Regions from separate parts of the Cellulosimicrobium sp. JZ28 genome, predicted to be linked through region 2. Evidence: predicted binding sites of a transcription regulator. Region 2 holds the regulator's gene; each other region holds the start of a gene.

Region 1 (3,447 bases), 1.1 Mb from region 2:
CCGCGCAGCACGAGAGGCTCCGGCCCCGGGTCGGCGAGGTCCCCGACGGTGTGCCACGCGCCGTCGCGCCGCAGCGGTCCCGTGGCGCGCGCGAGGTAGCCGCGCGACACCCACGGCGAGCGCACCCACACCTCGCCGACGCTCGCCGACGGCAGCGGACGGACCGCCAGGTCCACGCCGGGGAACGCGCGCATCCCGGACCCGTCGGGGTCGTAGGCGACGAACGACAGCTCGACGGCGCCGTAGTACGCGAGCACGTCGACGCCGAGGCCCCGCGCCCGCTCCCGCGCCCCGGGCGCGAGCGACGCCCCGCCGACGACCGCGTGCCGCAGCCGGGACGGCGCGCCCGCGGCGACGGCGTCGAGCACGTCGTCGAGGACCTGCGGCACGAGGTGCACGACGTCGCTCGTCGCGAGCGCCGCCGTCGTCGCGGCCGGGCTGCGCGTGAGGACGGCGCACGCCCCGACGGCGAGCGTGTGCACGGCGGCGAAGCAGTACAGCGACGACGCGAGCGGGCCGGGGACGAGGACGGCGTCGGTGGGCCGCAGCCCGAGGAGCCGCGTGACCGCGTCGAACGACCCCGCCCACGACGCGCGCGTGCGCACGACCGCGCGCGGGCGGCCGGTGCTCCCGGACGAGAACCCGGCCCACGCGAGGTCGTCGGGGCCGGGGACGTGCGACGGCGCGGGCTCCGCGCCGTCGGCGGTGCCGGTCCCGCGCGGCAGCGGCACCTCGACGAACGTGCGCGGCGCGAGCGTGCGCAGCACCTCGGCGCGGTGGGCGCGCGGCCAGGCGGCGTCGCACACGAGCGGCGTCGCGCCCAGGTGGTCGACGGCCAGCATCGCCGTGAGCAGGTCGAGCGGGTCCGGCAGCGACACGGCGACGAGGTCGCCCGGTCGCGTGCCCGACGCGCGCAGGTGCGTCGCACCCGCGCGCACGTCCGCGGCGAGCGCGGCGTAGGTGCGCGACCGCTCGGGCGTGCGCAGGGCGGGACGGTCGCGCACCGCCGGGTCGGCGGCGTGCGTCAGGACCTGGTGGGCGACGGGCACGCGGACACTCTCGCAGGTGTTCAGGAGGCGGGGCGGCCGTCGGCCGCGGCACGGTCGACGCGTCCGGTGCGCCCGACCGGACGGGCCGCGGGGTAGGCCCGCACGACGCCCACCGTGATCGCGGCGGCAGCGAGCGCCTTGAGCAGGTCGCCGGGCAGGAACGCGAGCGAGAGCTGCGCGGTCGTGGGCAGCGGCACGCCCGTGACGAGCGCCTGCACCGGGATGCCGACGGCGTAGACGACCGCGATCCCGCCGACGACGCACGCGAGGAGCACGGGCGCGAACGTGACGCGCCGGAGCCGGTCGACGAGCAGGCCCACGACGGCCGCGCCGGCGAGGAACCCGACGAGGTAGCCCGCGGACGGCCCGACGAACGCCCCGAGCCCGCCGCGCCCGCCCGCGAGGACGGGGAGCCCGGCCGCGGCGAGCGCGAGGAACGTCGCGACGGCGAGCGAGCCGCGCCACGCGCCGAGGATCGCCCCCGCGAGCATGACGCCGAGCGTCTGGAGCGTCACGGGCACCGCGTTGCCGAACAGCGCGATCGAGCCGGGCAGGCCGAGCGCGGCCAGGAGCGCGGCGAACGTCGCGACCCGCGCGGCGTCGCCGGCGTCGAGCGCGAACCGGCCGCGGCGATGGTCGAGCGCGTCCGGGGGTGCGTCGCGCAGCACCTCCGGGGCGGTGGGCGCCGTGGCGGACGGGGTGGCGGCGGGCGTCTCCGTGCGGGCGTCGGTCATCGCGGGCTCCCTGCTGTCGGTGGTCGGGCGTGTCCACTCTGGCCGGGACGGCGGTCGTCGGGCGACGGCGCTCGCGACCACCTCCGCGGCCCGCCGTGCACGGATCGCACAAGGCGTTGGAGGGATCCTCCAACCGCGCCGGGGCGCGGGCGCGGGATCGGTGTGGGAGCAGCACAACCCGGCCTGTCCGGCCGGGCGACACGGCTCGTCGCACCTCTTGGCACTCTCGAGGTGAGAGTGCTAAAACAGGAGCTGTAGCCGCCCGCGGGGTGCCTGCCTCGCGGGAGCACCGACCGGTCCCGGACCGTCCGGGACCGTGCGACGAGGAGGTGAGAGGTGTGGCTGCGATGACCGACCCCTTCACGAGCACCTTCGACGCGATGGACCGTCTCGTCGGCCAGCTCGCGTCCGGCGCCCGCGCGACCGCTGCCTCGGCGGCCTCGGGCGGCATGCCGCTCGACCTGTTCCGCGCCGGGGACCACTACGTGCTGACGATGGACCTCCCGGGCGTCGACCCAGGCACGATCGACGTGTCCGTCGAGGACCGCACGCTGACCATCCGCGCCGAGCGCAGCCCCCGGACCGACCCGGACGTCCAGTGGCTCGCCCGCGAGCGGCCGTCCGGCACGTACGCGCGCCAGCTCACGGTGGGGCGCGGCCTGGCGCTCGACAAGATCACGGCGTCGTACGAGGACGGCGTGCTGACGCTGACGATCCCGGTGGCCGAGGAGGCCCGGCCCCGCCGGATCGAGGTCGCGCACCGCGCGGGCGGCGCGGCGACCCAGATCACGGCCGAGGCCGAGCCTCAGACGTCGGAGGGCTGAGCCGGGCTCACGCCTCGCCCGGGAGCGCCTTGCGGACGACGAGGCGCGTCCACGCCCCGAGGTACACGCGGTCCCCGTCGGCCAGCTCGCGTCGCTGGCCGGCGGGGATCGGGTCCGTCGGGAGCGGTTCCCCCGCGGGGCTCACGTAGGTGCCGTTCGAGGACTGCAGGTCCTCGACCCACCAGCGCTGCCCGTCCGTGCTGAGCTGGCAGTGCCGTCGCGAGACGCCGGTGTCCGCGCCGCAGTCGACCTGCGGGTGGATGCCGCGCGAGACCGACGGGCGCCCCACGAGCACGCTGCGCTCGCGCAGCACGACGAGCCCCGGCAGGCCCGCCGACGGCATGGGGTCCTCGGGCTGCTGGGCTGCGTACCAGTCCGGGTCGATCCAGATCTCGACGACCCACTGGTCCGGCCCGGGCACGGGCGGCGTCGGCAGGTGCGCGCCCGACGGCGCTGCCGGGTCCGCGGGCGCACCGGTGGGCTGCGCACCCGCGGCGGTCCCGGTGACCGGGGTCGACGCCGGAGCCTCGAGCGGTGCGGAGGCGCCCGGCGGCGGGGTGGCCGCGGACGCGGGGGACGCGGCCGGAGCCGGGAGCGGGGGCGGCGTCACGCCCGACGCGAGGCCCGCCCCCGGTGCGGCCGGGGCAGCGGCGGGTGCGGCCGGGGCAGCGGCGGGTGCGGCCGGGGTGGCCGGCGTGGGGCGCGACGGCGGGTCGAGCGAGAGCGCCGACGCAGGCTCCACCGGGTCGGGCAGGGCGCCGGTGGTGAAGTCGTAGCCGCAGTTCTCGCAGAACAGCGCGCCGGCAGGAGCGGGCGAGCCGCAGTTCGGGCACTCGAGGG
Region 2 (3,447 bases):
ACGCTCGCGTTCGGGCTCGCGCTGGTGCCCGCCGGGCGGCTGGGCGACGCGGGCGCACGACGCCCGCTCTTCATCGCGGGCCTCCTGGGCTTCGCGCTCATGAGCCTCGCGTCCGGGCTCGCGCCGACCGACACGTGGCTCGGCGTCGCGCGCCTGCTCCAGGGCGTGAGCGCGGGCGTCCTCAACCCCCAGGTCGTCGGCCTCATCCAGCAGCAGTTCCGCGGGTACGAGCGCGGGCGCGCGTTCGGCATGTTCGGGGCGACGATCGGCGTCTCGACGGCGCTCGGGCCCCTGCTGGGCGGGCTCATCATCGCCGCGGCGGGACCGGAGACGGGGTGGCGGTGGGTGTTCCTCGTGAACATCCCCGTCGTCGCCGTGCTCCTGCCCTTCGCGTGGCGCCTCGTGCCCGGGCCGCCACGCACCGGCTCGGGCGCGGCGCGCGGGCCGCGCCGGCTGGACCTCGTCGGGCTGGGCCTGCTCGGCGCCGCGACCCTCGGCGTGATGATGCCGTTCGTCACGACGACCGGCCGCGGCGACGACGCGTCGCGCTGGTGGTGGCTCGTGCCGGCCGCGGCCGCCGTGGTGGCCGCCGTCGGCTGGGAGCGGCGCTACCAGCGGCGCACGGGCGAGGCCGTGCTCGACCCCCAGGTCGTGGGGCTCGGGTCCTTCCGCAACGGCGCGCTGCTCGGCCTCGCGTACTTCGCCGGGTTCACGGGCATCTTCCTCGTCGTCACGCTCTACCTCCAGGACGAGCTGGGGTACACGCCGCTCCAGGCGGGGCTCGTCGGCACGCCGTTCGCGGTCGCGTCGGGCGTGTCGGCGTGGTTCTCGGGCCGCTGGGTCGCGCGCTGGGGCCGCGAGCTCGTCGTGGGCGGCGTCGTGCTCGTGCTCGTCGGGGTGGTCGCGGCGGAGGTCGTCGTGCGCGCGCTCGGGGACGACCCGGGCGCCGTCGGCCCGGCGCTCGCGGTCGCGCTGCTCGTCGCGGGCGCGGGCAGCGGCACGGTCATCGCGCCGAACCAGACGCTCACGCTGTCCGAGGTGCCGGTGAGCCGGGCCGGGGTGGCGGGCAGCATGCTGCAGCTCGGTCAGCGCATCGGGTCGGCCGTCGGGATCTCCGTGGTCCTGTCCGTCTACTACGGCGGGCTCGCGAGCGGCGACTCGGCCGCGGACGCGACCGGGCGCGCGCTCCTGGTGACGATCGGCCTCGTCGCGGTCGCGCTCGTCGTCGGCCTCCTCGACCTGCGTTCGCGACGAGCGGAGGACCGCCGGACGGGCCGCGCGGACGCGTAGGATTGGCACTCGGAGGTCGAGAGTGCCGACGCCCGCACGCCCGCCCGGGCGGCGACGGTGCGGCACGCGGGAGGTGGACGTGAGCGAGGAGCGCCGGCTCGAGGTGCTGCGGGCCATCGTCGAGGACTACGTCCTCACGCGCGAGCCCGTGGGGTCGCGCGTGCTCACCGAGCGCCACAGCCTCGGCGTCTCGCCCGCCACGATCCGCAACGACATGGCGGCCCTCGAGGACGCCGGGTACATCGCGCAGCCGCACACGTCCGCGGGCCGGATCCCGACGGACAAGGGCTACCGGCTCTTCGTGGACCGCCTCTCGGGCGTCAAGCCGCTGTCCGCGCCGGAGAAGCGCGCCATCGAGACCTTCCTGTCCGAGGGCGTGGACCTCGACGACGTCATCGCGCGCGCCGGGCGCCTTCTCGCCCAGCTCACCGGCCAGGTCGCCGTCGTGCAGTACCCCTCGCTGAGCCGGTCGGGCCTGCGCCACCTCGAGCTCGTGCCCGTCGGCGAGTCGCGCCTCCTCGTCGTCATCATCACGGACACGGGCCGCGTCGAGCAGCGCACGCTCGAGGTCGCGAGCCTGCCGGACGAGGGGACCCTCGTCGAGGTGCGCGCACGGCTCAACGCCGCGGCCGCGGGCAAGCGCCTCACGGACCTCGCGCCCGGTCTCGCCGCCGTGACCGAGAGCTTCCACCCCGACGACGCCCCGCTCGTCCGCGCGGTGGGCGACCTCGTCGCCCAGACGCTCGCAGAGGAGAGCGAGGAGCGCCTCGTCCTCGCGGGCACGGCGAACCTCGCGCGCGCGGGCATGCGGTTCGAGCACGCGCTGCGCCCCGTCCTCGAGGCGCTCGAGGAGCAGGTCGTCCTGCTCGGGCTGCTCACCGAGATGGCCGCCGAGTCGGGCGTGAGCGTCCGGATCGGTCGCGAGACCCAGCTCGAGGGCCTCGCGGAGACCTCCGTCGTGACGACCGGTTACGGTAACGACGGTGACACGGTCGCGCTCGTCGGCTCGATCGGGCCGACCCGCATGGACTACCCCGGCACCATCGCGGCGGTGCGCGCGGTCGCGCGCTACCTGTCACGGGTGCTCGGCACGTGAGCCCCGCGGTCTCCCCGCCCGCGGCGGGCCCGCTCGACGACCACCCCCGACCCCTCCCGACCGGCCCCGCGCCGGCCTCACGACCCGCACCAGCAGAGAGTGACGTGTGAGCGACTACTACGAGATCCTCGGCGTGGCCCGTGACGCCAGCCAGGACCAGATCAAGAAGGCGTACCGCAAGCTCGCGCGCGAGCTGCACCCGGACGTCGCGGGCGAGGAGGCGGGCGACCGCTTCAAGGACGTCGCGCGCGCCTACGAGGTGCTGTCCAACCCGGAGAAGCGCCAGCAGTACGACCTCGGCGTCGACCCCAGCGCCCCCGGCGGCGGGGGCGGCGGCCCCATGGGCGGCGGGTTCGGCTTCCAGGACATCTTCGAGACGTTCTTCGGCGGCGCCCAGGCGCAGCAGGGCCCGATCCCGCGCGCCCGCCGCGGCCAGGACGCTCTCGTGCGGCTCGACATCGACCTCTCCGAGGCGACGTTCGGCGCGCAGCGCGAGCTCCAGGTCGACACGGCGGTCGTGTGCGGCACGTGCGGCGGCACCTGCTGCCGCCCGGGCACCTCGCCCCGCACGTGCGAGGTGTGCCACGGGCGCGGCACGGTCCAGCGCGTCGCGCGCTCGTTCCTCGGCCAGGTCATGACGAGCGCGCCGTGCGCCGCGTGCCAGGGCTTCGGCACCGTCATCCCCGAGCCGTGCGCGGAGTGCTCGGGCGAGGGCCGCGTGCGCAGCCGCCGCAGCATCACGGTCAACGTCCCGGCGGGCGTCGACACGGGCACGCGCATCAAGCTCACCGCGCAGGGCGAGGTCGGCCCGGCCGGCGGCCCCGCGGGCGACCTGTACGTCGAGATCCGCGAGCGCAACCACGACACGTTCGTGCGCCGCGGCGACGACCTGCACTGCACCCTCCAGGTGCCGATGACGGCGGCCGCCCTCGGCACCGTGCTCGAGCTGGAGACGCTCGACGGGCTCCAGGAGATCGACCTGCGCCCCGGCACGCAGCCGAACCAGATCGTCACGCTGAAGAACCTCGGCGTCGGGCACCTGCACGGCAGCGGGCGCGGCG
Region 3 (3,447 bases), 780 kb from region 2:
GCCGGGACCTCGCAGCGGGCACGACGGGCACGACGACGGCCGCCGGCCGGGCGAACCCGGCCGACGGCCGTCGGTGTCCTACGACTCCCCGTGAGGGGAGGCGGGTCGGCTCAGAAGTCCATGCCGCCCATGCCACCGGTCGGGTCGCCCGCGGGGGCGGCCTTCTCCGGCTTGTCGGCCACGACGGCCTCGGTCGTGAGGAACAGCGCCGCGATGGAGGCGGCGTTCTGCAGCGCGGAGCGCGTGACCTTGACCGGGTCGTTCACGCCGGCGGCGAGGAGGTCCTCGTACACACCGGTCGCGGCGTTGAGGCCCTGGCCCGACGGGAGGTTGCGCACCTTCTCCGCCACGACGCCACCCTCGAGGCCCGCGTTGACCGCGATCTGCTTGAGCGGGGCGTCGATCGCGGCGCGCACGATCTGCGCACCGGTCGCCTCGTCGCCCTCGAGCTCGAGCTTCTCGAACGCCACGGCACCGGCCTGGATGAGCGCGACGCCACCACCGGCGACGATGCCCTCCTCGACGGCAGCCTTCGCGTTGCGGACGGCGTCCTCGATGCGGTGCTTGCGCTCCTTGAGCTCGACCTCCGTCGCGGCACCCGCCTTGATGACGGCCACGCCGCCGGCGAGCTTCGCGAGGCGCTCCTGGAGCTTCTCGCGGTCGTAGTCGGAGTCCGACTTCTCGATCTCGCCACGGATCTGGTTGACGCGACCCTGGATCAGGTCGGCGTCGCCCGCGCCCTCGACGATCGTGGTCTCGTCCTTCGTGACGACGACCTTGCGCGCCTGACCGAGCAGGTCCAGCGTCGCGTTCTCGAGCTTGAGGCCCACCGTCTCGGTGATGACCTGGCCGCCGGTGAGGATCGCGATGTCCTGGAGCATGGCCTTGCGGCGGTCGCCGAAGCCCGGGGCCTTGACGGCGACGGACTTGAACGTGCCACGGATCTTGTTGAGCACCAGGGTCGCGAGCGCCTCGCCCTCGACGTCCTCGGCGATGATGAGGAGCGAGCGGCCGGCCTTCATGACCTGGTCGAGGACCGGGAGCAGGTCCTTCACGTTCGAGATCTTGGACTCGACGATGAGGACGTACGGGTCCTCGAGCACGGCCTCCTGGCGCTCGGGGTCCGTCTCGAAGTAGCGCGCGAGGAAGCCCTTGTCGAAGCGCATGCCCTCGGTGAGCTCGAGCTCGAGGCCGAACGTGTTCGACTCCTCGACCGTGATGACGCCCTCCTTGCCCACCTTGTCGAGGGCCTCGGCGATGAGCTCGCCGATCGCGGGGTCGCCGGCGGAGATGGCGGCCGTGGCGGCGATCTCCTCCTTGGTCTCGATGTCCTTCGCGGCGTTGAGCAGCTGCTCCGTCACCGCGTCGACGGCCTTCTCGATGCCGCGCTTGACGGCGATCGGGTTGGCGCCGGCCGCGACGACGCGCAGGCCCTCGCGCACGAGCGCCTGGGCGAGCACGGTCGCGGTGGTCGTGCCGTCACCCGCGACGTCGTCGGTCTTCTTGGCGACCTCCTTGACGAGCTCCGCACCGATCTTCTCGTACGGGTCCTCGAGCTCGATCTCCTTGGCGATGGAGACGCCGTCGTTCGTGATGGTCGGCGCGCCCCACTTCTTGTCGAGCACGACGTTGCGGCCCTTGGGGCCGAGGGTGACCTTGACGGTGTCGGCGAGCGTGTTGAGCCCGCGCTCCATGCTCCGACGAGCCTCCTCGTCGAAGGCGATGATCTTGGCCATGGGGAATGATCCTCCGCTGGTGGCGTATGGCGGTCGGCCGGCGCCCGCGACGGACGGCCCACGACGGCGGCGTTCATGTCACGCCGCCAGGGCGGGCCTCACCTGTCGACCTGGTGGGTTGCGCCGCAGCCGCCTGAGCGGCTGCCTGCGCTGGTCACTTCTGTCACTCTCGTGACGAGAGTGCTAACGCCATTATTGGCACTCGCACGGTGCGAGTGCAAGACAGCGGTGCGCCACGCCGCCGCGTATCGCGAGGGGCGAAACCGCGCACCGCGCGGCTCGCTCTAGGATGCGCGGTGTGATCCGCGCAACACCGTCGTGGCGCCCCCTCGCAGCCCTGGCTGGCTTCGTGCTGGTCCCTGCCCTCGGCCTGACCGCCGCGACCGCGGTCGCGGCGCCCTCGGGCGAGCACATCGACCTCTACCAGGACGGCGTCGCGGTGACGACCGGGCCCGACGGCGGCCCCGCGGTGCTGCGCCTCGCGCCCGGCGTCGGCGCGACGTACCTCGAGGGCAGCCGCGTGCTCGACCCGGCGGCGCTCGACCCCGGCGCGCTCGCCGCGGGCGTCGACCCCGCGGACGGCGAGGCGGACCGGCTCGCGCAGGTCGCCGGGGCGCGCCTCGACGCGACGGCGCTCCTCGACCCCGGTCTCGCCCACCAGACCGCCACCGCGTCGCGGGCCTGGCTCGCGTCCGGCGTCGTACCGGGTGCGGGCGGGCCGTTCGCCGCGCTCGGCGAGGCGGCCCTGCTCGACCTGCGCGCGCTCACGCTCGACGACGGCGCCGCCCTCGCCGCGCCGTCGCCCAAGTGGCGCTACGTGTGGCCGCGCGACGCGTCGTTCACCGCGGCGGCGTTCGCACGCACCGGTCACGTCGACGACGCGCGCGCCGTCCTCGGCTTCCTCGGCCGGGTCCAGAGGACGACGGCTCGTTCCACGCGCGCTACCTCCCCGACGGGTCGGGCGTCCCCGACGACCGGGGCATCCAGTCCGACGGCGTCGGCTGGGTCCTGTGGGCCGCGGACGTCGTGCTGGAGGAGACGCCCGCCGCGGACCGCGCCGAGGTGGCCGCCGAGCTGCGCCCGCTGGTCGACGCCGCGACGGACCACGCGCTCGAGCTCGTCGACGGCGAGGACCCGCTGCCGCCGCCGTCGAGCGACTACTGGGAGGTCGAGCCCACGTCTCTCACGCTCGGGACCGCCGGTCCCCTGCTCGCGGGCCTGGAGGCCGCGGCGGACGTGTACGCGGCCGCGGGCGAGGCGCCGCGCGCGCACGAGGCGACCCTCGCTGCCGCCCGCCTGCGCATGGCGGTCGAGCGCTCGTTCGGGTCCCAGGGCTACCCGCGCCACGTCACCGGCGGCGCGCGCGACGCCTCGACGGCGTTCGTGCTGCCGCCCTTCCAGCCGGAGCCCCTCGCCGGCGCGGACGAGGCCTGGCGCACGTCCGTGCGCGAGATGCTGCGCCCGGCCGGCGGGCTCGCGCCGGGCGCGGGCTGGCGGGCCGACGGCATCTCGTGGACACCCCAGACCACGCTGTACGCGCTGGCGGCGGCGTCGTCGTCCGACCCCGAGGACCGCGCCGACGCCGAGGAGTGGCTCCGCTGGGTCGACGACCACCGCACCGCGTCCGGGGCCATCCCGGAGAAGGTCCTCGCCGACGGCTCGCCCGCCGCCGTCGCGCCGCTGTCGTGGAGCTCCGCGCTCGTCGTGCTCG
Region 4 (3,447 bases), 1.5 Mb from region 2:
AGCACGGTCTGCGCGACCTGCCGCAGGTCGCCCGAGTCGGCGTCGACGAGCGCGAGCTCCCACTCGAGCCCGACGGTCGAGCGCTCCGAGCGGGCGAAGGGGATCGCCGTGCGGCGCGGGAGGGCGCTCACCGGGGCCCGTCCTGCCCGGCGCCGGCCGGGGGAGCGGAGAGCGGCTCGACGACGAGCACCTGCTGGGAGCCGCCGACGCGCGTGAGGACGATCGTGGCGGTCGCGTCGCCCGTGAGGGCGAGCTGCCGGCGGAGCTGCTCCGGCGTGACGGCGGTGCCCCGCTTCTTGATCGTCAGACGACCCACGCCGCGCTCGCGCAGGTAGGAGCGCAGACGCTTGAGGCCGAACGGCATGGTGTCGAGCACGCGGTAGCCGCGCGCGAGCCCGTCCGCGAGCCCCGTCGCGTCGAGCGGCGCGGGGGAGTCGGTGGTCACGTACGCGATGGTCCGGTCGAGCAGGCGACCGCCCAGCCCGCGCGCCGCGTGGGCGACGAGCCCCGCGCGGATCACGGCGCCGTCGGGCTCGTAGAGGTACTGCCCGACGGCGCCCACCTCGGGCACCACGTCTGCGTCGCCCGGGCGGTGGGCGATCCGGCGCGTGGTGGTGCGCGCGGTCCCGTCGGGCCCGGTCCACGACGACAGGACGAGCGCCGACCGGCCCGGTCCCTCGGGCGCCAGCGGGCCGAACCAGAGCCCGGCCTCCACGACGTCCCCGTCGACCGACACCCACTCGGTCTCGGCGTCCTCGGGCAGGCCGGCGTGCGGGATGCCCGGGCCGACCTTGATCCCGACCGCGGGCACACGCGCGCGCAGCGCCCACACCGCGTCGAGCGGCGGGGCGTAGGCCTTCGGGTCGAACACGCGCGTGCCGGCGCGGGTGCGGCGTGCCGGGTCGGCGTACACGCCCCCGATGCGCTCGCCCTCCAGGTCGAGCGCGAGCCCGTCGCCGTGGCGCACCTCGGCCTCGGGGAAGTGGCGCAGGTTGACGGTCGCGATCGCCGCGGTGAGCTCGTCGACGTCGGTCGCGAGCACCTCGAGCTCCGCGGCGGCGAACGCGAGCGCGTCGACGCCGATCCCGCTCGTGAGGTCCGCGACGCGCCGGATCCCCGCCTCCTGGTACCGCCGGGCGTGCAGGGCCGCGACGACGAGCCGGCTCGCCTGCTCCAGCCCCGCCTGCGTGAAGAGCATGCCGTCGGCGAACGCGCCGAGCTTGCCGTGCGCCGCGGCGCGCAGCCGGGACTGGGTGAGGGCCGCGGCGGCCAGGTCCGGGTCGACGCCCTTCGCGCGCAGCCCTGCCGCGAGCACGAGCGCCTGCTGCTCGTCGTACGGCGGGAGCGCGCCGAGCAGGGCCCAGCCCTCGGGGCTGAGCAGCTTGGTGAGCGTGGCGGCGTCCATGGCGTCGATCCTTCCACGGGGGCCGGGGACCACGCGCAGCCGGAGCCCGGATCGTCCGCAGGGCGGACGTTGGCACTCGCCTTGACCGAGTGCTAACCGGGACCTAGATTTGAGACGTGCCGCCACCGCTCGCGGAGGCGGCGCCACGTGCGACCAGGCTGTCCGGCACCCGCGACGACGGCCAGCCGGTGCGCTCGACCCATCCGTTGCAGTTCTCACCGCGAAAGGGGAGGTCCGACGTGTCGGTCCCCATCAAGCCGCTCGAGGACCGGATCGTCGTGAAGGCCCTCGAGGCCGAGACCACGACCGCATCCGGCCTGGTCATCCCGGACACCGCCAAGGAGAAGCCCCAGGAGGGCGAGGTCCTGGCTGTCGGTCCGGGCCGTGTCGACGACAACGGCAACCGCGTCCCGCTCGACGTGACCGTCGGCGACAAGGTCATCTACAGCAAGTACGGCGGCACCGAGGTCAAGTACGGCGGCGAGGACTACCTCGTCCTGTCCGCGCGCGACATCCTCGCCGTGGTGGTCGGCTGACGCCGACCCGGTTCAGCAGCAGGGCCCCGCGACCGTCGGTCGCGGGGCCCTGCTGCGTTCCGTGGCCGGTCGCCCCACCGGTGGTCCCACGGGTCGTGCGCACGTGCGTCCGGTACGACGTCGGACCGGGGCCGTGCAGGTCTGCTGGTGGCGCGGAGGCACCGAGGACGGTGCCCGGGGAGGGGTGCGTCAGCCGGTGCGACGGGCGCCGCCCGCGAGGATGGCGGCGCGCTCGTCCTCGCTCAGGCCGCCCCACACCCCGTACGGCTCACGCACGCGGAGCGACTGCTCGCGGCACTGCATCATCACGGGGCACGAGTGGCAGATCGCCTTCGCGGCCTCCGCTCGCCGTCGTCGCGTCGAGCCGCGTTCACCCTCGGGGTGGAAGAACAACGTGTCGTCCGCGTCGCGGCACGAACCCTGGTACTGCCATTCCCACAGCTCCATGACGGGCCCGGGGAGCCTCGAGATCTCTGCCATGCCGAACAACCTACAAGCGTTGCAAGGGTTGTTCAAGTCCCCTGTGAGGAAAAAGTGAACGAGCAGGTTGAACCGCTCGTGGAGCGGTGCGGGTCTGCTCAACCGCGTCGGCCGATCCTGCCGCGCTGACGCGATCGGCTGCGCCCGGCGCGTTTGCGCGTGCAGCGAACAAATACGGCACGGGTCTGGCGCGAAGGGTGCACGACTGTGACCTCTACGAGGTGGCGAGACGGGTGCCCGCTCGGCAGAATCGATCCATGACCTCAGTCCGGTCCGCCCCCGACCCCGAGGGAGCCCGACCGAGCATGACCTCGTCCCCCGGCCTCGCCGTCGCCGCCGTCGCGCGCCGGCTCGGCGTCGCGCCCGCGACCCTGCGCACCTGGGACCGTCGCTACGGCCTCGGCCCCTCGCAGCACCGGGCCGGCTCCCACCGGCGCTACACCGACGACGACGTCGCTCGCCTCGTCGTGATGCGCCGCCTCACGCTCGACGGTGTCGCGCCCGCCGACGCGGCCCGCGCCGCGCTCGCCGCCGACGAGGAGGAGCTCGCCGCGAACCGTGGGGCGATCTCCTTCGACGACCGCGGCGCCGACGGCGCGGGCGACCTCGACGCCGACGAGCCCGAGGCCGACGACGACGCGCCCGAGCCGCCGCCGTCGCGCCCGTTCCTGCGCGCCGTCCCGGGGGGCGAGCCCGCACGGGCCGCCGGTCCCCGTCCGGTCGGCGTCCGTGAGGGACCGCGGCCCACGCGCGTCTCCGACGTCGTCGACGCGGCGATCGCCTACGACCAGCGCGCGTGCGACCGGCTGCTGCGCATCCCGACGGGCGGCGACCCGGCCGCGTGGTGGTCCGACCTCGTCGAGCCCGCGCTCGAGCGCCTGGCCGAGCGCACCGTGCTCGCCGGCCCGGGCGAGGTGCCCGAGGTCGTGCTCGCCAACGCGACGCTCGTCGCGCTGCGCGAGTACACGCAGGCGAGCGAGGACGCGATCGTGGCCGCCGGGGGGCCGCCCCGGAACCACCCGAGCC

The links. The regulator HrcA, encoded in region 2, represses chaperone genes, less so after heat shock. The targets are predictions, from matches to a motif close to TTNGCACTCGNNNNNNNCGAGTGCNAA.
Region 1: a site for HrcA is predicted at 2,001-2,027, ahead of BJP59_RS05505 (Hsp20/alpha crystallin family protein). Genes of this name have one in related genera too.
Region 3: a site for HrcA is predicted at 1,932-1,958, ahead of groL (chaperonin GroEL). Genes of this name have one in related genera too.
Region 4: a site for HrcA is predicted at 1,475-1,501, ahead of groES (co-chaperone GroES). Genes of this name have one in related genera too.

What each region holds. Positions count from the first base shown of each region.
Region 1 is NZ_CP017660.1:1,190,214-1,193,660, forward strand. It holds gene BJP59_RS05495 (class I adenylate-forming enzyme family protein) at 1-1,049, opposite strand, end outside; gene BJP59_RS05500 (biotin transporter BioY) at 1,070-1,783, opposite strand; gene BJP59_RS05505 (Hsp20/alpha crystallin family protein) at 2,122-2,607, shown strand; gene BJP59_RS05510 (FHA domain-containing protein) at 2,615-3,447, opposite strand, start outside.
Region 2 is NZ_CP017660.1:2,291,374-2,294,820, reverse strand. It holds gene BJP59_RS10505 (MFS transporter) at 1-1,290, shown strand, start outside; gene hrcA (heat-inducible transcriptional repressor HrcA) at 1,370-2,386, shown strand; gene dnaJ (molecular chaperone DnaJ) at 2,493-3,447, shown strand, end outside.
Region 3 is NZ_CP017660.1:3,069,432-3,072,878, forward strand. It holds gene groL (chaperonin GroEL) at 111-1,736, opposite strand; gene BJP59_RS13710 (hypothetical protein) at 2,556-3,447, shown strand, end outside.
Region 4 is NZ_CP017660.1:742,626-746,072, forward strand. It holds gene BJP59_RS03355 (glutamate--cysteine ligase) at 1-131, opposite strand, end outside; gene BJP59_RS03360 (class I SAM-dependent methyltransferase) at 128-1,405, opposite strand; gene groES (co-chaperone GroES) at 1,645-1,941, shown strand; gene BJP59_RS03370 (WhiB family transcriptional regulator) at 2,131-2,421, opposite strand; gene BJP59_RS03375 (MerR family transcriptional regulator) at 2,727-3,447, shown strand, end outside.